2 regions of the Roseomonas gilardii genome follow, and region 1 is predicted to be linked to the other one. Evidence: predicted binding sites of a transcription regulator. Region 1 holds the regulator's gene; the other holds the start of a gene.

Region 1 (10,521 bases):
TTCGGCACGCGGCATGTGGCGCCCCTGCTGGCGGCGTTCGGCCGCCTGCATCCGCGCGTGACCGTGGAGTTGGGCCTGAACGACCGTCTGGTGGATCTGGTGGAGGAGGGTTGGGACCTCGCCATCCGCATCCGCCGCCTGGGCGACAGCAGCCTGGTGGCGCGGCGCCTGGCGCCGGTCCGCATGATCGTCTGCGGCGCTCCCTCCTACCTCGAAGCGCGGGGCATCCCTGCGCGCGTGGAGGAACTGCGGCGCCATGCCTGCCTCGGCTACACGTTGTCGGAGGCGGTCGGAGCGGAACGCTGGGTGTTCGGCACGCGCGGGGAGGTCTCGGTGCCGGTCGGCGGCAGCCTCCGCGCCAACAACGGCGATGCGCTGCGCGAGGCGGCGATCGCCGGGCAGGGGCTGATCTACCAGCCGGTCTTCCTGCTGGACGAGGCCCTGCGGGATGGCCGGCTGGTCGGGATCGCGCTGGACCATCCCCCCATGGGCTGGCTTGGCATCCATGCGGTGCAGCCACCCCTGCCGGCGGGGGCGGGGCGGCAGGCGCCCGCCAAGACACGGGCCATGGTCGATTTCCTGGCCCGGGCCTGGGTGCCTGAGCCACCCTGGGAGCGGAACCTGCCGCCGATAGTGGACTGAACCCACCCGGAAAAAGACGGCACCGGGTGCCGGCGGTTTGCTCGCGTCCCCAAATGACGCATCCGGCAGATGACTTGGTGGCGTGGCTCATTCGCATCGCGGTTTTTACGTGTTCTTTATGCGGGCAGCCCATGCGGCGAATATCGTCTTTACGCAGCCAGACCTATTCTTCCCTCATGCCAAACACACGCATGGCGGCGCCCGCGCCCCGGCCCTCCCAGGCTTCCACGCGCCCGGAGGCTCCGCTTCCCCTGGCTCTGCTCAGCCGTCCCGCGCGGCTGCGGCGCATGATCGCTCCCGGCGCGGCGCCGGCCGGCGATCTGCTCGACGCGGTGGAGACACAGCCGCATGACCGCGTGCTGATCATCGGCGGCAGCAGCGCGGATCTGCTCTGTGCCACGGTGCGCCGGGGCTGCCGTTCGGCCACATGCCTCACCGACCCCCCGGCGTATCCCGCCGCGGCCGAGGTCGTGGTGGCGCCCCACCTGCACAGCGAGGACGAGGCCCTGTCGGTGGCCCGGTCCGCCCGCCACGCCCTGGCCGATGGCGCGTCCGGTGGCCGCCTGGCCCTGCGCCTGCTCGGCGAAAAGGCGCGGAGCGCGGCCCTCTCCCTGGTCCGGCGCCTGCGCAGCGATGGCTTCAGGGCCGTGCATGCCGCGTCCGGGCCGGATGGTGCGGTGGTGGTGACCTGCCGCCTGCACACGCCGCTGTCAGGCCGTCCGCCGGTCCGCTGAGGAATGACGATGATGCGTCAAGCCTCAGCACATCTCCTGCCCCGTCTGGAGGGCTGGATTCCAGCCCTGGCCACGCCCTTCCGCCCCGGCGACGGGGAGCTGGACGAAGCGGCCCTGGCCCGGCTGGCGGAACGCTGCGTCACGCGCGGCGCCTCCGCCGTGGTGGTCTGCGGCAGCACCGGCGAGGCGGCCGCGATGACGCCTGTCGAGCAGGCCAGGGCGCTGCGCGTCGTGTCCGAGGCGGTCGGCCACCGGGCGGAGGTGGTCGCCGGCATCGGCGGCGGCTGCACCCAGGCCGCGGTGGAACTCGCCGCCACCGCAGCCCGGGGCGGCGCGACGGGCCTGCTCTGTGCCGCTCCGCCCTATATCCGGCCAAGCCAGGATGGCATCCGCGCCCATATCCGGGCCGTGGCCGCCGTCAGCGGCCTGCCGCTCATCCTCTATGACGTGCCATCGCGGACGGGTGTCGCCATCGCCGACGAGACCGTGGCCTCCCTGCGCGACGACGGGCTGGTCCAGGCCTTCAAGGACGCCACGGCGGATATCGGCCGCCCGGCGCGGCTGCGCCGACTCTGCGGCGGGGATTTCCCGCAGTTCTCGGGCGACGACGCCACCGCCGTGCCGCATCTGCTGGCGGGCGGGGCGGGGTGCATCTCGGTCACCGCCAACCTGCTGCCGGCGCTCTGCACCGCCCAGTACCGGGCCTGGACGGCCCGTGACACCGGGATGCTCGCCGCGCTGCACCAGAGCCTTTCACCGCTGCACGAGGCGCTTTTCGCGGAAAGCAATCCTGTGCTCCTGAAGGCGGGGCTGGAGAGGCTGCGGCTATCCGACAGCCGGCCGCGCCTGCCCCTGATCCGCGCCCGCGCGGAAACCCGGATGGTGGTGGAGCGGCTCCTCGGCGCGCTTCTTCCGCACGAGGAACTGCTCGCGGCCGGGGACATGCCTTTCCCGGCGTCCTGCCCCGTCCATCCGGGCGGGGATGCGGGCATCGGCAGGCTCCACTAGGAGCGAGGCTGCGCGGGGGCCTGCCACACACACGGGCGCGCCATCCCTCCCGGCAGAGGGGCGGGAGGGATGGCGCGGTTCAGGCGGCCCGGATGCGGCGCAGGCTCTCCTCGCGGCCCAGGGCCAGCAGCACCGCGTCGATCGGCGGCGACTGGGTGCGCCCGGTCAGCGCCGCGCGCAGCGGCTGCGCCAGGGCACCGAGCTTCACGGCCTGCGCCTCGGCCTGCTCGCGCAGCAGCGTTTCCAGCGCCGGGCCGTCCCAGGCCACCGTCTCCAGCGCCCCGGCCAGGATGGCGAGCCGCTCCCGCGATTCCCCGGTGAGCTGCCCGGCCGCCTTCGCGTCGGGCTCGGGACGCTCCAGCACGAAGGCGGCGCCGTCGGCCATCTCCTCCAGCGTGCGGGCGCGGGGCTGCAGGCTGGGCACCAGGGCGCGGACCCGTGCCGCGCCGGTGTCGTCGATCGGCAGGCCCCGCCGGGCGAGGCGCGCCATCACCTCCCGCGCCAGCCGGTCGGGATCGGCATCGCGGATATAGACGCCGTTCACATGCGCCAGCTTGGTATAGTCCATGCGGCTGGCCGAGCGGCCCACATCGCTGAGCTCGAAGAGCGCGATGGCGCGGTCGCGCGGCACGATCTCCTCGTCGCCATGGCCCCAGCCGAGGCGAAGCAGATAGTTGCACACCGCCTCCGGCAGCAGCCCCTGGTCGCGGAACTCCAGCGCGCCCACCGCGCCGTGGCGCTTGGACAGCTTCGCCCCGTCGGCGCCATGGATCAGCGGGATATGCGCGAAGTCCGGCCGGTCCCAGCCCATCGCGTCATAGATCATGATCTGGCGGAAGGTGTTGGTCAGGTGGTCGTCGCCGCGGATCACATGCGTGATCGCCATGTCGTGGTCATCGACCACCACGGCATGCTGATAGGTCGGCGTGCCGTCCGAACGCAGGATGATCATGTCGTCCAGCTCGGCATTGTTCACCCGGACCTCGCCCTGCACGAGATCGCGGATCACCGTCTCCCCTTCGCGCGGCGCCTTGATGCGCACGGCACCGGCCATGCCCGGCGGCGCCTCGGACGGGTCGCGGTCGCGCCAGCGGCCATCGTAGCGGGGCGGGCGGCCCTCCTTCATCGCCTGCTCGCGCATCGCGGCCAGTTCCTCGGCCGTGTCGAAGGCGAGATAGGCCTTGCCCTCGGCCAGGAGCTGCCGCGCCACCTCGGCGTGCCGCGCCTCGCGGGCCGACTGCATCACCGGCGGCTCGTCGGGCGAGAGGCCGAGCCATTCCAGGCTTTCCAGGATCTGCCGCACCGCTTCCGGCGTGGAGCGTGCCTTGTCCGTGTCCTCGATGCGCAGCAGGTACTGCCCGCCATGGTGCTTGGCGAAGAGGTAGTTGAACAAGGCGGTGCGGGCGCCCCCGATATGGAGGTAGCCCGTGGGGGAGGGCGCGAAGCGCGTGCGGACGGTCATTCCGGCTGATTAGCACCCTGTCCGGACGGGTTTGAAGACGGCGCGCCGCTGTCGCTGGAATGCGGCGCGGACGTGACGGCCCTGGGCCGGGCCGGAGGTGATCCGATCACGGAGAGTTGCGCTCTGACCCGGAATGAAACAACCTTGGGTTGTTGTCCTCCACCTTTCTCCTCGCCCCGGACCGGCAGGCCCGGACCGGCCTCGCCACGCGCCTGCGCGACGGGTTCCAGGCCCTGTTGCAGGCCGAGTGGAGTCGCGTGCCACCCTGGTTCGCCGTCGCCCTCGGCACCGGGATCCTCCTGTACTTCGCCCTGTCGCGGGAACCTTCCGAGGCCTGGCTGTGGCTGCCCGCGCCCCTGCTGCTCCCGGCGCTCTGGCTGCGTCGGCGGGCGCCGCTGCCCGCCCTGCTGCTGGGCCTGGCCGGGACCGTCGCGCTGGGCTTCTCCATCGCCCTCTGGGCCCGGGTCAGCCTGCCGCCCGTGCCGGACCTGCCGCGCCGGGCGGTGATCCTGGTGGGGAGCGTGGATTCGGTCGAACGCCTGCCGGGCGGAAGACGCGTCCTGCTGACCGGGGCGACCCCCGGCGAGGGACAGCCGGCGCTGGAGCGCAGCCTGCGCCTCCGGCTGAAGAAGGGCGACGAGACGCCGATCTCGCCGGGCGACCGGCTGCGGGTGCGCGCCCTGTTGCGGCCGCCGCCGCCGCCCTCGGCCCCCGGTGCCTGGGACTACCAGCGATCCGCCTTCTTCGACGGCAGTGCCGGCAGCGCCTCGGCCCTGGCGCCCGTGGAGCGGCTGGAGGCGGCGCCGTCCTCACCGGGCGGGAGCGGCTTCTCCGGGCTGCGGAGCCTGCTGGAACAGCGCGTCCTCGCCGTGCTTGGCAGCGGTGCGACGAGCACCGTGTCCAGCGCCATGCTCACCGGCAGCCAGACGCCCATCCCGGACGAGGCCGTGGCGGCGATGCGCGACAGCGGCCTCGCCCATCTGCTCTCCGTGTCCGGCCTGCACGTGGCCATCGTGATCGGCCTGGGGATGAGCGTGGTGCGGCTGCTGGTGGCGCTGGTGCCGCCCCTGGCCCTGCGGGCGGACAGCAAGTCCGTGGCGGCCGCGGCGGGGCTGCTGCTCGGCACGGCCTATACGGTGCTCACCGGATCGCAGGTGCCGATGCTGCGTTCCCTGGCCATGGCCGCCCTGGCCACGGTGGCGGTGCTGCTGGGGCGGCGGGTGGTGTCGCTGCGCGCCTTGGCCCTGGCCGCCGCGCTGGTGCTGGCCTGGCAGCCGGCGGCGCTGCTCGGCCCCTCCTTCCAGATGAGCTTCGCCGCCGTGCTGGCGCTGATCGCGGGGTGGGAGGCGATGCGCGGGCCGCTGGACCGCCTGCGGGGGCAGGGCGAGGCCTGGCGGCGGGGGCTGGTGGCGGTGCTCGGCCTGACCCTCACCTCGCTGCTCGCCGGGCTGGCCACCACGCCCTATGGCCTGCACCATTTCGGCCGGCTCCAGCTCTATGGCGTGGTGGCGAATGCGGTGGCGGTGCCGGTGACGTCGCTGCTGGTGATGCCGGCGGGGATGCTGGCGGTGCTGCTGATGCCCTTCCGCCTGGAATGGCTGGCGCTGGTGCCGATGGGCTGGGGCACCGACCTCGTGCTGGCCACGGCCCGCCGCGTCGCGTCCTGGCCCGGCGCCACCGCCATCGCGCCGCCGATTCCCGCCTGGGGCCTGCTGCTGGCGAGCTTCGGGATGATCTGGCTCTGCCTCTGGCGCACGCGCTGGCGCTGGGCGGGGGTGCCGCTGATCCTGTTCGGCCTGTTCTCCGCCCCGCTGGTGCCGCGGCCCGACCTGCTGGTCTCGGCCGATGCGCGGCTGATCGCCTATCGCAGCCCCGAAGGCGTCTTCCTGGCGCGTGGCTCGGGCAGCAACGGCTTCACCCGTGACAGCTGGTTGCGCGACTGGGGGGAGGCGGGCTTCGCGCCGCTGCCGGAGGAAGGGGAGAACGTGGCGGCCGGGCTGAGCTGCGCCGCCGGCCACTGCCTACTGCGGCCCCATCCGGGGGGGCCGGCGATCGCCCTGTTGCGCAAGGTGAAGACGCGCCGGGGCGTGGCGCCGCCGCCGATCCGGATGGAGCCCTGGTGCGACAGCGTCGCGGCGCTGGTCTCGGCCGAGCCGATCCGGGGCCGCTGCCGTGCCGGCCGGACCTCGCCGCTGGTGGTGGACCGTTTCAGCGTCTGGCGCGACGGCGCCCAGGCCGTGTTCCTGGCCCCCGACGGGGCAAGGGTGGTTTCGGACCGGATGCTGCGGGGCGAGCGCCCCTGGGTGCCGCCTGTCCCGAAGCCGAGGCCGCGCGAGGCCCCGGCCAGGGAGGATGAAGGCGGGCCGGACATGGCCGCCGAACCCGCGGAGCCGCCGGAAGAACTCCCCGGCGAGGATCAGTAGCGGCGCAGCAGCCCGACCAGCGTGCCCTGGACCTTCACCCGGTCGGGGCCGAAGATCCGCGTCTCGTAGCTGGCATTGGCGGGCTCCAGGGCGATGGAATTGCCCTTGCGGCGGAGGCGCTTCAGCGTGACCTCCGCATCGTCCACCAGTGCCACGACGATGGTGCCGTTCTCGGCCGTATCGCCCCGGCGGATGATCACCGTGTCACTGTCGAGGATTCCGGCCTCGACCATCGAATCCCCGGAGACCTCCAGCGCATAGTGCTCGCCGCCCGTGAGCAGCGAGGCCGGGACCTCCACGCTGCCGCCGGTGTCGCGCAGCGCCTCGATCGGCTGGCCGGCGGCGATGCGGCCATAGAGCGGGAGCTGCACGACGCTGTGCTCGGCCGGGGAGGGCACCCCCGCCAGGTTCGGCGCGAAGTTGCCACGGATGACGTTGGAGGCGCCACCGGACGATCCGGCGGGGCCCGCCGCTGCCGCGCGGGACGGCGTCTTGCCGGGGGCGAGGCTGTCGGGCAGCCGCACCACCTCCAGCGCCCGGGCCCGGTGCGCGCGGCGCTTGAGGAAGCCGCGTTCTTCCAGCGCCGTGATCAGGCGGTGGATGCCGGACTTCGAGCGCAGGTTGAGGGCCTCCTTCATCTCCTCGAAAGAGGGCGAGAAGCCGGTCTGGCGCAGGTGCCGGTCGATGAAGACGAGAAGCTCGTGCTGCTTCCGCGTTAGCATGGCGCATCTCCCAACCGGGCGGCGAACAAAGAGGAAACGTTATCTGCTTGTTCTAGATAAGTTCCTGGCTTGTCGTCAAGTTTATCCCCGGATTCCACAGGTGTTCCGCCATCACGGAAGGGTCAGGGAGGGGCCGGTTCAGACCCCGAGCGCCGCGAGGTCGATGATTTCCACCGTCCCGCCCGCCGCCAGGGCCGGGGCGTGCGGCGCCCGCAGCACCAGCGCATCGGCACGGGCCAGGGTCTTGAGCATCGAGCTGTCCTGCGCGGCGAAGGGGGTGGCGACGGGCAGGTCCGCGCCCGTGGCCTCCAGGCTCGCGCGCAGATAGTCCTCCCGCCGGTCGTTCTCCGGCAGGTCGCGTCCGATCCGGGCCAGCCGGGTGGGCGCGGGGCCGGCGGGCAGGCCGGAGAGGCGCGCGATGGCCGGGCGCAGGAACAGCACGCCGCAGACCAGCGCCGAGACCGGGTTGCCCGGCAGGCCGAGCAGCGGCACGCCGCGCAGATGCCCCCAGATCAGCGGCTTGCCGGGACGCATGGCGATCCGCCAGAAATCCAGCGCGAAGCCCTGCGGCCCCAGTGCCGACTGCACGAGGTCATGCTCCCCGACGCTGGCACCGCCTGTGGTGGCGAGCAGGTCGCAGCCTTCCGCCGCCGCGGCCGCCATGGCGATGGCCGCGGAATCATCCCCGACGATGGGCAGGATCACGGGGTCGCCCCCGGCGCCGCGCACCAGGGCGGCCAGGGCATGGGCGTTGGAGGACACGATGCCGCCCGGCGGCAGCGGGTCGCCGGGCAGGGCGATCTCGTCGCCCGTGGCCAGGATGCCGATCCGGGGCCGGCGGTGCACGGTCAGCCAGGCATGGTTGGCGGCGGCGGCGAGGCCGATATCCCGCGCCGTGAGTTGCCGCCCGGGGGAAAGCAGTTCCTCTCCAACGGCGAAGTCCAGCCCGCGCCGCCGGATCCAGCGCCCGGGGCGCACGGTTTCCCGCACGGTGACGCGGTCGCCCTCGGCGGTGGCGTCCTCCTGCAGCAGGATGCCGTCCGCCCCTTCCGGCACGAAGCCGCCGGTGAAGATCCGGACCGTCTCGCCCGGCCCGACCGTGCCGGCGAAGGGATGGCCCGCCGGCGCGGCCCCGGTTACCGCCAGGGTGGCACCCTCCACCGCCTCGGCGGCCCGCACGGCATAGCCGTCCATGGCCGAGACGTCAGCGGGCGGCTGGGTCAGGCGTGCCGCCACGGGCGCGGCCAGGACACGGTTCCAGGCTTCCGGCAGGCTGACCGTCTCCGCCGGGACGGGGGACAACGCATCCAGGATTCGCCGCAGCGCCTCGGAAACCGGGATCATCCTCGCTGGAACCCTTTCAGTCGGCCTCGAAAGTGCCGGACTTGCCGCCCGACTTGTGCACCACGCGCACCGCCTCGATCCGCATCCCCCGGTCCACCGCCTTGCACATGTCATAGACGGTCAGGGCCGCCACGGTGGCGGCGGTCAGCGCCTCCATCTCCACCCCGGTGCGCCCGGCGGTGGAGACGGTGGCGGCGATCTCCACCGTATCGGGCTCCACCGGTTCCAGGTCGAGCTTCACGGAGGTGAGGGGCAGGGGGTGGCAGAGCGGAATCAGGTCGGCGGTGCGCTTGGCGGCCATGATGCCGGCGAGCCGCGCCACGCCCAGCACGTCGCCCTTGCCGGCACGGCCCTCGCGGATCAGCACCAGGGTTTCCGGCCGCATCACCACGCGGCCACGCGCGGTGGCGCGACGCTCGGTGACCGCCTTGGCCGAGATATCGACCATCGCGGCCTTTCCGGCCGCGTCGAAATGGGTGAGGGGCCCCTGGCTATCCCTTGCGGGGCCTTCCGGCTCGTCGCCGCTCAACCGGCCTCGATCAGCGCCCGGGCCGCCGCTCCCACATCCGGCTGGCGCAGCAGGTGTTCCCCGACCAGCAGGCAGCGCGCCCCGGCGGCGGCCATGCGGCGCACGTCGTCGGGCGTGCGGATGCCGCTCTCGCCGACCGGGATGCGGTCGGCGGGGATCAGCGGGGCGAGGCGCTCCGTCACCGCGATATCCGTCCGCAGCGTGCGCAGGTCGCGGTTGTTCACCCCGATCAGCCGTGTCTCCAGCCCCAGGGCCCGGTCCAGCTCGCGCTCGTCATGGACCTCGGCCAGCACGGACATGTCCAGGCTGCGCGCCGTGTCCTCCAGCGCATGAGCCTGCTCGTCGGTGATGGCGGCCATGATCAGCAGGATGCAGTCGGCCCCGGCAGCCCGCGCCTCAAGGACCTGATAGGGGTCGAGCATGAAGTCCTTGCGCAGCACCGGCAGCTCGCAGGCGGCCCGCGCTTCGGCGAGGTATTCGAGGGAGCCGCCGAAATGCGGCGCATCGGTGAGAACGGACAGGCAGGCGGCGCCGGCATCGCAATAGGCCCGGGCCAGCTTCGCGGGGGAGAAATCCTGGCGGATCAGCCCACCGGAGGGGGAGGAGCGCTTGATCTCGGCGATCAGGCCGGTGCGGCCCTCGCCCAGGAACTTGCACAGCGCCCCGGTGAAGGAGCGCGGTGCCGGGGCGGCGGTGGCGCGCCGTTCCATCTCGGACCGGGAGATCTCGTGCATCCGCGCCTGCACCTCCACGGCCTTCTCGGCCATGATCCGGGCGAGGATGTCGGGCATGTCGCGGTTGGCGGCACTGCGGGTCTCGGGGGCCGCGAGCGTTGAGGCTTGGTCCATGGAACGGTTTCCTGCGGCGTATGACGCCGCCTCGTCAAGTTCCGGCCGCCGCCCGGGTTGCATGGAAGGGTCTGCACGAACCGGGGCGCGCGGGGGCGGGGGTGGTCAGGGTGCGGTGGCGGTGCGGAGGCGCTCCAGCACGCCGCGCGCGGCGCCCTGGTCGATGGATGCGGCGGCCATCCGGGCCGCCTCGCGCAGATCGTCGCTCCGGCCCGCCACCACAAGGGCGGCGGCCGCGTTCAGAACCACGCAGTCGCGATAGGGGCTGGCGACACCGTCCAGCAGCGCCAGCAGCGCCGCCGCGTTGCGCTCCGGATCGCCGCCGCGCAGGGACTCCACGGGGGAGACCGGCAGCCCCACATCCCCCGGCGAGACGGTGAATTCCCGCAGGTGCCCGTCGCGCAGCTCCACCACCTGGCTGGGGCCGCTGACGGTCAGCTCGTCCAGCCCCTGGCCGTGCACGAGCCAGGCATGCTCGCTGCCCAGGCGCCCCAGGGCCTCGGCCATCGGGCGCAGCCATTGCGGGGCGAAGGCGCCGGTCATCTGGCGCGTCACGCCGCCCGGATTGGCCATCGGCCCCAGCAGGTTGAAGATGGTGCGGGTGCCGAGTTCCACGCGCGGCCCGGCGGCGTGGCGCAGGGCGGCGTGATGGCGCTGCGCCATCAGGAAGACCATCCCGGCCTCGCGGATCACCGCCGGGATGCGCTCGAAGGGGATGTCGAGATTGACCCCCAGCGCCGAGAAGGCATCCGCCGTGCCGGAGCGCGAGGACTGGGCCTTGTTGCCATGCTTGGCCACCGGCACGCCAC
Region 2 (10,521 bases), 2.0 Mb from region 1:
GACGCGCTGGCGCCCTTCCGCATCGGCTATGTGGTCGAGGCCGTGCAGCACCCGAATGCCGACCGGCTGCGCGCCTGCAAGGTCGATGTCGGGGACGGCACGATCCGTTCCGTGGTCTGCGGCGCGCCCAATGCCCGCACCGGCATGAAGGCAGTGGTGGCGCTGCCCGGCGCCTATGTGCCCGGCACCGGCATCACGCTGAAGGCGGGCGAGATCCGTGGCGTGAAGAGCGAGGCCATGATGTGTTCCGCGCGCGAGCTGGGGCTCGGCCAGGACCATGACGGCATCCTGGACCTGCCCGCCGACGCGCCGGTCGGCGAGGTCTATGCCAGGTGGCTCGGCATGGACGATCCGGTCTTCGACATCAGCGTCACGCCGAACCGGGGCGACGCGCTCTCCGTGCGCGGCGTGGCGCGCGACCTCGCCGCCGCGGGCCTCGGCACGCTGAAGCCCTGGAAGCCGGAGCCGGTGGCGGGGCGCTTCCCCTCGCCGCTGCGCTGGGCGATCGAGGATGCCGAGGGCTGCCCCTGGGTGCTCGGGCGCTCCGTGCGCGGCCTGCGCAACGGCCCCTCGCCGCAATGGCTGCAGGACCGGCTGACCGCCATCGGCCTGCGCCCGATCTCGGCGCTGGTGGACGTGACCAACTGGTTCACCTTCGACCTCGGCCGGCCGCTGCATGTCTTCGATGCGCGCAAGGTGGCGGGCGAGGTGCTGACCCTGCGCCGGGCGCGCGAGGGCGAGAGCTATCTCGCCCTGAACGGCAAGGAGATCGCCGTCACGCCGGAGGATCTCGTGATCACGGATGCGGAGGGGGTGGAGAGCCTCGCCGGCATCATGGGCGGCGAGCATTCCGGCTGCGACGCGGACACCACCGAGTGCTTCATCGAATGCGCGCTGTTCGACCCGGTGCGGGTCGCGCTCTCCGGCCGCCGCCACGGGCTGCATTCCGATGCCCGCGCCCGCTTCGAGCGCGGCGTGGACCCGGCCCTGCTGCCGGATGCGCTGGAGGCCGCGACGCGGCTGATCCAGGAGCTCTGCGGCGGCGAGGCGAGCGAGGTGGTCGCCGCCGGCGCCGAGCCGGCGTGGCGACGCGAGGCCAGCCTGCGCTTCGAGCGCATCCGGGGCCTCGGCAACTCCGCCATCACGGCGGATGAGGCCGTGGCCTCGCTGGAGCGGCTGGGCTTCGCCACGGTGGCGCGCGACGCGGAGAGCGTGACGGTCGCCGTCCCGTCCTGGCGCAACGACATCGCCTCCTCGGCCTCCGCCTATCGCGCGGGGGGCACCGATCTCGACCAGTTCGCCGCCCTGGCCCCGGAGCGCGCGGCGCTGGCCGCCGAGGGCGTGGAGCGGATCGAGGCCGAGTGCGACCTGCTGGAGGAGGTGCTTCGCCTGCCCGGGCTGGACGCCATCCCGGCGGTGTCGCTGCCCGTCTCCTCGCCCGTGCCGCTGCCCTCGCTGACCCCGGCGCAGTCGCGCGCCGTGCTGGCCCGCCGCGTGCTCGCCGCGCGCGGGGCGCTGGACTGCGTGAGCATGGGCTTCCTGGCGCATGAGGTGGCGACACTGTTCGGCGAGGCGCCGGAATCGCTGCGGCTGCTGAACCCGATCGCCTCCGACCTCGACCAGATGCGTCCGACCCCGGTGGCCAGCCTGCTGCTCGCCGCCGGGCGCAACGCGGCGCGGGGCTATCCGGACGTGGCGCTGAGCGAGGTGGGCGGTGCCTATCGCGACCCCTCGCCCGCCGGGCAGCTCGCCGTGGCCGCCGCGCTGCGTGCCGGTGCCACGCCGCGCCACTGGAGCGAGCCTTCCCGTCCGGTGGACGCGATGGATGCCAAGGGCGACGCGCTCGCCGTGCTCGGCACCCTGGGCGCGCCGCTGGCCGGGATCACGGTGACGGCGGATGCGCCGGGCTACTATCACCCCGGACGTTCCGGCGTGCTGCGCCAGGGGCCGAAGGTGGTGCTCGCCCAGTTCGGCGAGATCCACCCGAAGGTGCTGGCGGCGCTGGACATCGGCGGCCCCGTGGTGGCCTGCGAGGTCTTCCTCGACGCCATCCCCGAGCCCAAGCGGCGCAAGAAGTCCGCCCCCGCCCTCTCCGCCCTGCAGCCGGTGCGGCGCGACTTCGCCTTCCTGGTGGATGCCTCGGTCCCGGCCGAGAACGTGCTGCGCGCCGCGCGCGGCGCCGAGCGGAACCTGATCGCCGATGCCGCGATCTTCGACCGCTATGCGGGCGATAGGCTGCCGGAAGGCAAGGTCTCGCTGGCGGTCGAGGTAACCCTCCAGCCGCGCGACGCCTCCCTCACCGATGCCGAGATCGAGGCCGTGGCGGCCAAGGTTGTGGCGGCGGTGACCAAGGCCACCGGAGCCGTACTCCGGGGCTGAGGCGCCGCCGCGGCTTCAGCCCGCCGTGGGAGAGGCGCCGCCTCTCCCACACCCTCTCCGCCGGGGACCGAAGCCGGTCCCCGGACCCCGGGCTTGAGTTGGCACCTGTGGTGGCCGTCAGCCTGACGCCCGATCCCCGGGACGCAGGTGGATCAGCGGGGCTCCCGAGAAAGAAGATCACCACCTCCGCGCTGGCGGCATCCGTAGTCGCCGGAGAGTGTCGCTCTCCGGCGCGATCCGGCCACAGCAAAAGCCGACGAACCGGGTTCAGGACCCGCAGCGTCCTGGCGGATGGGAAGCCAAAGGGAAAGTTCTGGGGGTGAAGACGGAGCCTTTCCCCCAAGCGCAACGGCATCCATGGCGCAATGGCCGGAAAGCTCAGGCCGGCGCCGCATCCTCCCGGGCCGTAGTACGCCGCCGTGCCGGGGTACGGCCTGCGCCTGCCTTCCGGGGCCGTCCCTTGCCCGGGCCCGCGGCCTTCGCCCGGCCCGGCTTCTTTCCCTGCTGCCCGTCGATCCAGGCGGAGATGGCGGCGGCGCTCGCCTGCACCTCCTCCGGCAGGGCCACGCCGCGCTGTTCCGCCAGCTTCCGTGCGAAGCCGAGTTGCGCCGGGCTAGGTGCGCGGACGGTTCCTGCCTCGCCGCCCTCCCGGCGCGGCGCATGTTCGTCGAGGAAGGCGCGACAGGCCGTGGCGGAGCGTGTGTAGCCCTTGGGCGGTGTGATCCCCTTGCGCTTTGCCAGGCTGGCCACGAAGCGCGCCATGGCCGGCGTGGGCGCGCCCTTTCCGCCGCCTGCCGCGTCACCAATGGCCAGGAGCGGTGCCTCGCCGGCAGCCGCACGCTCGGTCAGGCGCGCGATGATCCGGCTGGCCTGGGCGCAGACGGCGTCGATGGCGCCCATCATCTCCTGCTGCCCGACCAGCACCTCGTCCAGCAGGCGTTCGAGCTGCGCCGTCACGCCAGGATCGACCAGAGCCGGATCGGCCTGCTCCAGCACGGCGAAGAGTTGCAGCCCGCGTTCGGTCGGCACGATGTGCTTGCCGTCGATGCGCAGGAAGTCCTGTGCCTTCAGCCCACGGATGATCTCGGCCCGCGTCGCCGGCGTGCCGATGCCCTTGGCCTCCTTCAGCCGGTCCTGCAGCGCCTCGTCCTCGACGAAGCGCCAGGCGTTCTGCATCGCCTCGATCAGCGTGCCCTCGTTGTAGCGCGGCGGCGGGCGCGTCTCCTTCGCCTCCACCTTCGCCTCGCTCAAGGTCGTTGCCTCGCCGTTGCGCAGAGCGGGGAGGAGCTGGGCGTCCTCGCCCTTCTCCTCGGCGGGCACCCATTCGGGGAAGGCGGCGCGCCAGCCCATCTCCAGCGGCTGCCGCCCCACGGCGCGGAAGACATGCAGGCTCCCGGGGCCCTTCACGTCGATCGTGGCGGTGGTCTGGCGGTAACGGAAATCCGGCATCATCGCCGCCAGATAGGCGCGCGCGATCACGTCGAAGAGCTTGCGCTCATCCGCCGAAAGGCGCGGCCAGGCCTCGCGCAGCCGCTCCACCGTGTTGACGTTGGGGATCACCGCATGGTGGCTCGCCCCGGCCAGCCCCTTGTCGTGGAAGGCCCCGCTGGCGCCGCGCCGGACCAGCGGCGGCTGCGGCACGGGAATGCCGCTCCAGGCGCGTCCTTCCTGCAACGCCGCCACGATGCGCGGCACGTCGGGGATCAGGCTTTCCGGCAGATAGCGCGTCTCGGCGCGGGGATAGGTGATGACCTTCTTGCCCTCGCCGTCATAGAGCTCCTGCGCCACCTCCAGCGTGCGCGCCGCCGACCAGCCGAAGCGCGAGCCGCAGAGGCGTTGCAGCGAGGGCAAGTCGTGCAGGCGCGGCGGCGATTGCCGCTTCTCCTCGACCTTTACCGCGAGCGGCCCCTGGAAGCCCTCGGCCAGGGCGGCGATGGCCTCGGCCTCCTCGCGCTTCAGGATGCGCTCCTTCGGCGCGTGGCGCATGCGCAGCCGCCCGGCCTCGACGGCGGCGGTCGCCACCACCTCGAAATAGCTCTGCGGCACGAAGTCGCGGATCTCGATCTCCCGCCGGCAGACGATGGCCAGCGTCGGCGTCTTCACCCGCCCCACGCCGATCACCGCCCGGGCGCCTTTCGCCAGCGTCACCGTAGCGGTGCGGGTGAGGGAGAGGTTGTAGATCTGGTCCGCCTGCCGCCGCGCCACCGCCGCCGCGTAAAGCCGCGCATGCTCCGCATTGGGCCGGGCATGGGCGAAGGCGTCGCGGATGGTCTGCGGGTCCTGCGCGGTGAACATCACCCGCATCACCGTGCCGCGATAGCCATAGTGCTCCAGGATCTCCTGCCCGATCAGCTGCCCCTCGCGGTCGCAGTCGGTGGCCAGCCAGACGCGCTTCGCGGAACGCAGGGCCGCGCGGATCGCCTGCAGCTTGGAGGCCTTGTTCCCGCCCGTGGCGGGGCGCGTGCCATAGAGCGACTCCGGCCGCAGCAGCACGGGGCTCCAGCGCTTCCAGGCCGGATTCGCCTCCTCGGGCTCCACAAGGTCGAAGAGATGCCCTTCCGCCGGCAGCACGGCGCCGTAACGTTGGCCCACCGCGGCGCGGATATCCTTGGCCTGGCTGGTCTTCTCGGCGATGACGATCTGCTCGGCCATGTTGCTTCGAGGAGAGATCCGGAACAAAACTGGAACCGGAATGCCAGAGCGGAAGCGACGGCGCCAGATTCAAATTTATCGCCACAGGGTCTATAGCCTTGCCATGACGTGATCGGCCGGGCGGCCGAACGGCCTTCCTGGCATGGTCCGGGGCCATCCCACCCGCCGAAGAAACCAAACCGAGAAGAGTCGTCCTTTGCAATTGACGCCCGAGCAAGCCGGGATCGCCCGGGCCTGCGGATGCCAGATCGTGCCTGCCACCGAGGAGCAGATCTGGCGCCTGCCGCGGGAACACCGGATCTTCCGCCTGGATGGCGCCGCCGTGGTGGTCCGCCGGCCCGATGGCTTCCTGGAAACCACCGGCACGCTGCGCCTGCTGCTGGAGCAGCACGCGCGTGCCCAGGATCTGGCCGAGGCGGCGCACGCCATGCCGCCCGCTCCGCCCCTTGACCCGCCCCCTGTCTCATCCGCTTCCGCGCCGCCGGTTCCCGGGCCGGAGTCGCCGCCTTCCCGGGCCGCCGGGCCGGAACGGGCGCCGCGGCGGGCGCCCCGGGGGGAATCCGGCGGCATGCGTCGTGACCTGCCGTTCGAGCCCCCCCGTCCCGAGCCCGGAGCTTCCGGGCCAGCGCCACGGTCCCGCTCGCGCCCGGCGCCCACCGAAGCCGCCGGGGGATTCCCCGGCGGGGAGGCGGGGACCGGAGATCCTGTGCCACAGCCAGGGCTGCGTGAGGCTCCGCCAGACGTTTCCCCGGATCGCCCTTCCGCCATGCCGGAGGCAGCGGCCGGAACTTCTGGGGAGCGCACCGGCAATTCCGCTGGAAACCCGCCTGGGGGCTTCGCCCGGCCGGTTCCAGCTACGGATGCCCCAGCCCCGGCGGCCACCCCCACGGCCGACAGTGAACGCGGGGAAGGGCCCCTGGAGCCGCGTCCTGAACCGGCCGTGCCGATCGCCGAGAGCGTGACGCCCGGCTATCTGATCTGCCTGGAGGACGGAAGGCAGGTGAAGATGCTCACGCGCCACCTCAAGGCCGCCTATGGAATGACCCCGGACCAGTACCGGGCCCGCTGGGGCCTGCCGCCCGATTACCCGATGGTCGCCCCCGATTCGGCCGAGCGTCGGGCCGCCGCCCGGATGCCGCGCGCCACCGGACGCGGCCGTGCCGGCGGGGTGGAGGAAGGGGCCGTGGAGGAATAGCGCGGGACGCGCCTCGCCGGCTCCGGGCGGGGCAGCGTCCTGATCGCCGGGGCTGGCGGGCCCCATGTTTCACGCTGTCACTCCGGCCATGAAGCCGCCGCGCCCGCCTCAGAGATTCCCTGGAGGTGCCCGAGACCTGCCTCCTGGCGGGTGTCCTCTTCCTTCTGCGCTCACCAGCCCAGAGGAGGCCCCATTGCGCAAGACGTTCCGTGCCAGCCTGCTGTTCTCCGCCCTGCTGCTCGGTTCCGCCGGCATGGCCATGGCCCAGGGGAATGTGCCAAGGGAAGTGCCGGGGGGAGTGCTGGGGGGAGTCCAGGGAGCGGCGCAGGAGCCGGCATCCGCCGCCGCCTCCGGGCCTGCCGTCACGGCCCCCGCACAGCCTCAGCCCGGATCGCAGCCCCGGGCGCATGCCGCCGTCGCCGGACATGCCGAGGCCCCGGGCCATAAGGCCGCCGGCACGGCCAACACCACGAAGGCGGAAGGCCATGCCGCCGCGACGAAGCACCTCCGTTCCGGTAAGGCCGGCTCTTCCTCCCATGCGGCGGAGCGGGCTCCGGAGGCCAGCGCCGGCAAGGCATCCGGGCAGGTCGCCCGCAGCCAGCCGGGCACCGGCCCCGCCACGGAGCCTCCCGCCACCCGCGTGAACTGAACCCCCGGGCCGGCGCCGCCATGGGAGGCCGCGCCGGCCCTTTTCCACCCACCTCTCCCGCAGAAGGATCGAAGACGTCCCATGCGCCAACTGCTCTACGCCGCCCTGCTGGCCCCGCTGCTTTCCGTGACCGCCCTCGCGGCCGGGACGGCGCAGGCGGCGCCCGTCCCGGTGTCCGTGGCGCCGGAGGCGCGGCCCGCCGGCCTTCTGCATCCGGCCCAGTACTACGCCCCGCCGCCGCCCCGCTGGCACAGGCCGCCGTCGCACCGCTGGCGTCCCCCGCCGCCGCCCCGGCACTGGCACCGTCCGCCCCCGCCGCCTCCGCACTGGCGCCGCCCGCCGCCGCCGCGCTACGGCTACGCGCCCCCGCCCCGGCACTACTGGCGCTGATCCACGGTTTCCCACCGGATGAAGGCCCCGGATGGGTCGCAGGCTGGGCATCCGGAAGCGTGGCCCGGAGGCCCTGCCGCTGCGTTGCGACAAGTTTTGATGCCGGAATGGCGCAATTCTGCGCCATTCCATCGGGCGCCAGCGGACGGGAGGACGGGCCACTCCACCGCATCGCTTGACGGCGCCGTCGCCTCACGTCCCAATTCGCTGCAAACGCCTCCAACGGGGCGCCTGGATGTTGGGAGTGAAATGATGGGCGACGACACACTGATCGCTGTGAAGCCGGAGATCGCGGCCAAGGCCCATGTCGATGCGGCAAAGCGCCAGGCCATGGCCGATGCCGCGAAGAACGACCCGGACGGTTTCTGGCACGGCCAGATGGACCGCATCGCCTGGATGCGCGAGCCGACGAAGATCAAGAACACCTCCTTCACCGGCGACGTCTCCATCCGCTGGTTCGAGGACGGCATCCTCAACGCCTCCGTCTCCTGCCTGGACCGGCACCTGGAAAGCCGGGGCGACCAGACCGCCTTCATCTGGGAAGGCGACGACCCGAACAGCGACGCCCGTGTCACCTACCGCGAACTGCACGAGCGCGTCTGCCGCCTGGGCAACGCGATGCGCGAGCTCGGCGTGAAGAAGGGCGACCGCGTCACCATCTACCTGCCCATGGTAGTCGAGGCCGCGGTGGCGATGCTCGCCTGCGCCCGCATCGGCGCCATCCATTCCGTGGTCTTCGGCGGCTTCTCGGCCGACAGCCTCGCCAGCCGCATCCAGGACTGCGAGAGCACGCTGCTGCTCACCGCCGACGAGGGCCGGCGCGGCGGGCGCCGCGTGCCGCTCAAGACCAATGCCGACGAGGCGCTGAAGAGCTGCCCGACCATCCGGAACGTGATCGTCGCGCGCATCACCGGCGGCGACGTGCCGATGCAGGAAGGCCGCGACCATTCCTGGGAGGCGCTGACCGCCAGGGCCGCGCCGCAATGCGAGCCGGAGCCGATGGAGGCGGAGGACCCGCTCTTCATCCTCTACACCAGCGGTTCCACCGGCAAGCCGAAGGGCGTGCTGCACACCACCGGCGGCTACATGGTCTGGGCGTCCTTCACCCATGACCTGGTCTTCGACTACCGCCCGGGCGAGGTGTACTGGTGCACCGCCGATGTCGGCTGGGTCACCGGCCACACCTATATCGTCTATGGCCCGCTGGCGAACGGCGCGACCTCGCTGATCTTCGAGGGCGTGCCGTCCTGGCCCGACAACAGCCGCTTCTGGCAGGTCATCGACAAGCACAAGGTCAACATCTTCTACACCGCGCCCACCGCCCTTCGCGCGCTGATGCGCGACGGCGACGCGCCGGTGAAGAAGACCTCCCGCAAGTCGCTGCGCATCCTGGGCAGCGTCGGGGAGCCGATCAATCCCGAGGCCTGGCTCTGGTATTACCGCGTCGTCGGCGAGGAACGCTGCCCGATCGTCGATACCTGGTGGCAGACCGAGACCGGCGGCATCCTGATCGCGCCGCTGCCGGGCGCGGTCGCGCAGAAGCCGGGTTCCGCCACCCTGCCGCTGCCCGGCGTGCAGCCGGCGCTGGTGGATGGCGACGGCAACCTCCTGGAAGGGGCGACCGAGGGCAACCTCGTGATCACCGACAGCTGGCCCGGCCAGATGCGCACCGTCTTCCGCGACCACGAACGCTTCATCCAGACCTACTTCTCGACCTTCAAGGGCACCTACTTCACCGGCGACGGCGCGCGGCGGGACGAGGACGGCTACTACTGGATCACCGGCCGCGTGGACGACGTGATCAACGTCTCCGGCCACCGCATGGGCACGGCGGAGATCGAGAGCGCGCTGGTCGCCCATCCCAAGGTGGCGGAGGCCGCCGTGGTCGGAATGCCGCACGACATCAAGGGCCAGGGCATCTACGCCTATGTCACCCTGAATGCCGACGAACAGCCGACCGAGGCGCTGCGCAAGGAGCTCGTCATCTGGGTGCGCAAGGAGATCGGCCCCTTCGCCGCGCCGGACGCCATCCACTGGGCGCCGGGCCTGCCGAAGACGCGCTCGGGCAAGATCATGCGCCGCATCCTGCGCAAGATCGCCGCGAACGAGATCGACGGGCTGGGCGACACCTCCACCCTCGCCGATCCGACCGTGGTGCAGGACCTGATCGAGACCCGCGTCGGCTGAGACCCCGCCCCGGGGGCGGGGCGACCGCCCCCGGGAAGACCGGCCTCCGGAAATCCGCGCCCCGTGCGCGGCGGGAGCCGGTCTCCCGCCCTCTTTCCCCTCCTGGGCGGTTGCGTGCGCCGCCGCTCTGCGCAGGATGGCCGGCGCATGCCAGACACCCCATCCGCTGCCCCAGCGACCCTTTCCGCCACACAGGTCGGCCATCTGGTCTTCGTCCTGGGCCTCGCCGGCTTCTCCTCTGCCCTGACCACCCGGGCGCTGGACCCGCTGCTGGTGAGCGTCGCGGCGGATTTCAACACCACCGTCGAGCGCACGGCCCTGCTCGCCTCGGCCTTCGCCCTGCCCTATGCGCTGATCCAGCCCATCCTGGGCCCCATCGGCGATGCGCTGGGCAAGCGGCTGGTCATGATCCTCTGCGCCAGCCTGCTGGTCCTGGCGCTCGCCTTCGGCGCGCTGGCCACCAGCCTGCCCATGCTCTTCGTGGCGCGCGTCCTGGCCGGCGCGGCGGCGGGCGGCATCACCCCGCTGGCGCTCGCCACCTTCGGCGACAGCGTGCCGATGGAGGAGCGGCAGGTGGCGATGAGCCGCTTCATGGCCTGGACCATCGGCGGGCAGGTCGCGGGCGGCGCGCTCTCGGGCTTCCTGGCGGGCTATCTCGGCTGGCGCGGCATCCTCGCGGCCTGCAGCCTGGTGGTGCTGGCGGGCGCGGTGGTGCTGTGGCGGGACAGCCGGCGCTATCCGGCCCCGCCCGCCCGGCGCTTCGACCTTTCCGTCGCGCTGAACCACTACAAGGGCATCCTGTCCAACCCCAGGGCGCTGCGCCTTTTCTCTGGCGTGGCGGCGGAAGGGCTGCTGGTCTTCAGCATGTTCCCCTTCCTCGCCGCGCTGCTCGCCCTGCGCGGCCTCGGCGGCACGGCGGAGGCGGGGATGGCGCTCGGCATCTTCGGCCTGGGCGGCTTCGCCTATGCCAGCCTGGCGCCGCTGCTGGTTCGCACCACCGGCCAGGCGAACATGATGCGCCTCGGCGGCCTGCTGGCCGGCTGCGGCCTGCTGCTGGTCGGCCTGGCCG

The links. The regulator LexA, encoded in region 1, represses DNA repair genes until DNA is damaged. The targets are predictions, from matches to a motif close to TGTTCTANNTANGTTC.
Region 2: RGI145_RS18175 (type IA DNA topoisomerase) is a predicted target of LexA. The motif match lies at 5,053-5,068, and genes of this name have one in related genera.

Annotation. Positions count from the first base shown of each region.
Region 1 covers NZ_CP015583.1:2,009,289-2,019,809, reverse strand. The annotation lists gene RGI145_RS09175 (LysR family transcriptional regulator) at 1-642, shown strand, start outside; gene RGI145_RS09170 (hypothetical protein) at 930-1,376, shown strand; gene dapA (4-hydroxy-tetrahydrodipicolinate synthase) at 1,386-2,384, shown strand; gene gltX (glutamate--tRNA ligase) at 2,464-3,846, opposite strand; gene RGI145_RS09155 (ComEC/Rec2 family competence protein) at 3,999-6,269, shown strand; gene lexA (transcriptional repressor LexA) at 6,263-6,991, opposite strand; gene RGI145_RS09145 (molybdopterin molybdotransferase MoeA) at 7,130-8,335, opposite strand; gene moaC (cyclic pyranopterin monophosphate synthase MoaC) at 8,352-8,783, opposite strand; gene trpC (indole-3-glycerol phosphate synthase TrpC) at 8,861-9,712, opposite strand; gene trpD (anthranilate phosphoribosyltransferase) at 9,818-10,521, opposite strand, start outside.
Region 2 covers NZ_CP015583.1:4,012,575-4,023,095, forward strand. The annotation lists gene pheT (phenylalanine--tRNA ligase subunit beta) at 1-2,379, shown strand, start outside; gene RGI145_RS18175 (type IA DNA topoisomerase) at 2,758-5,031, opposite strand; gene RGI145_RS25850 (MucR family transcriptional regulator) at 5,972-6,226, shown strand; gene RGI145_RS18185 (hypothetical protein) at 6,420-6,875, shown strand; gene RGI145_RS18190 (hypothetical protein) at 6,957-7,265, shown strand; gene acs (acetate--CoA ligase) at 7,518-9,452, shown strand; gene RGI145_RS18200 (MFS transporter) at 9,600-10,521, shown strand, end outside.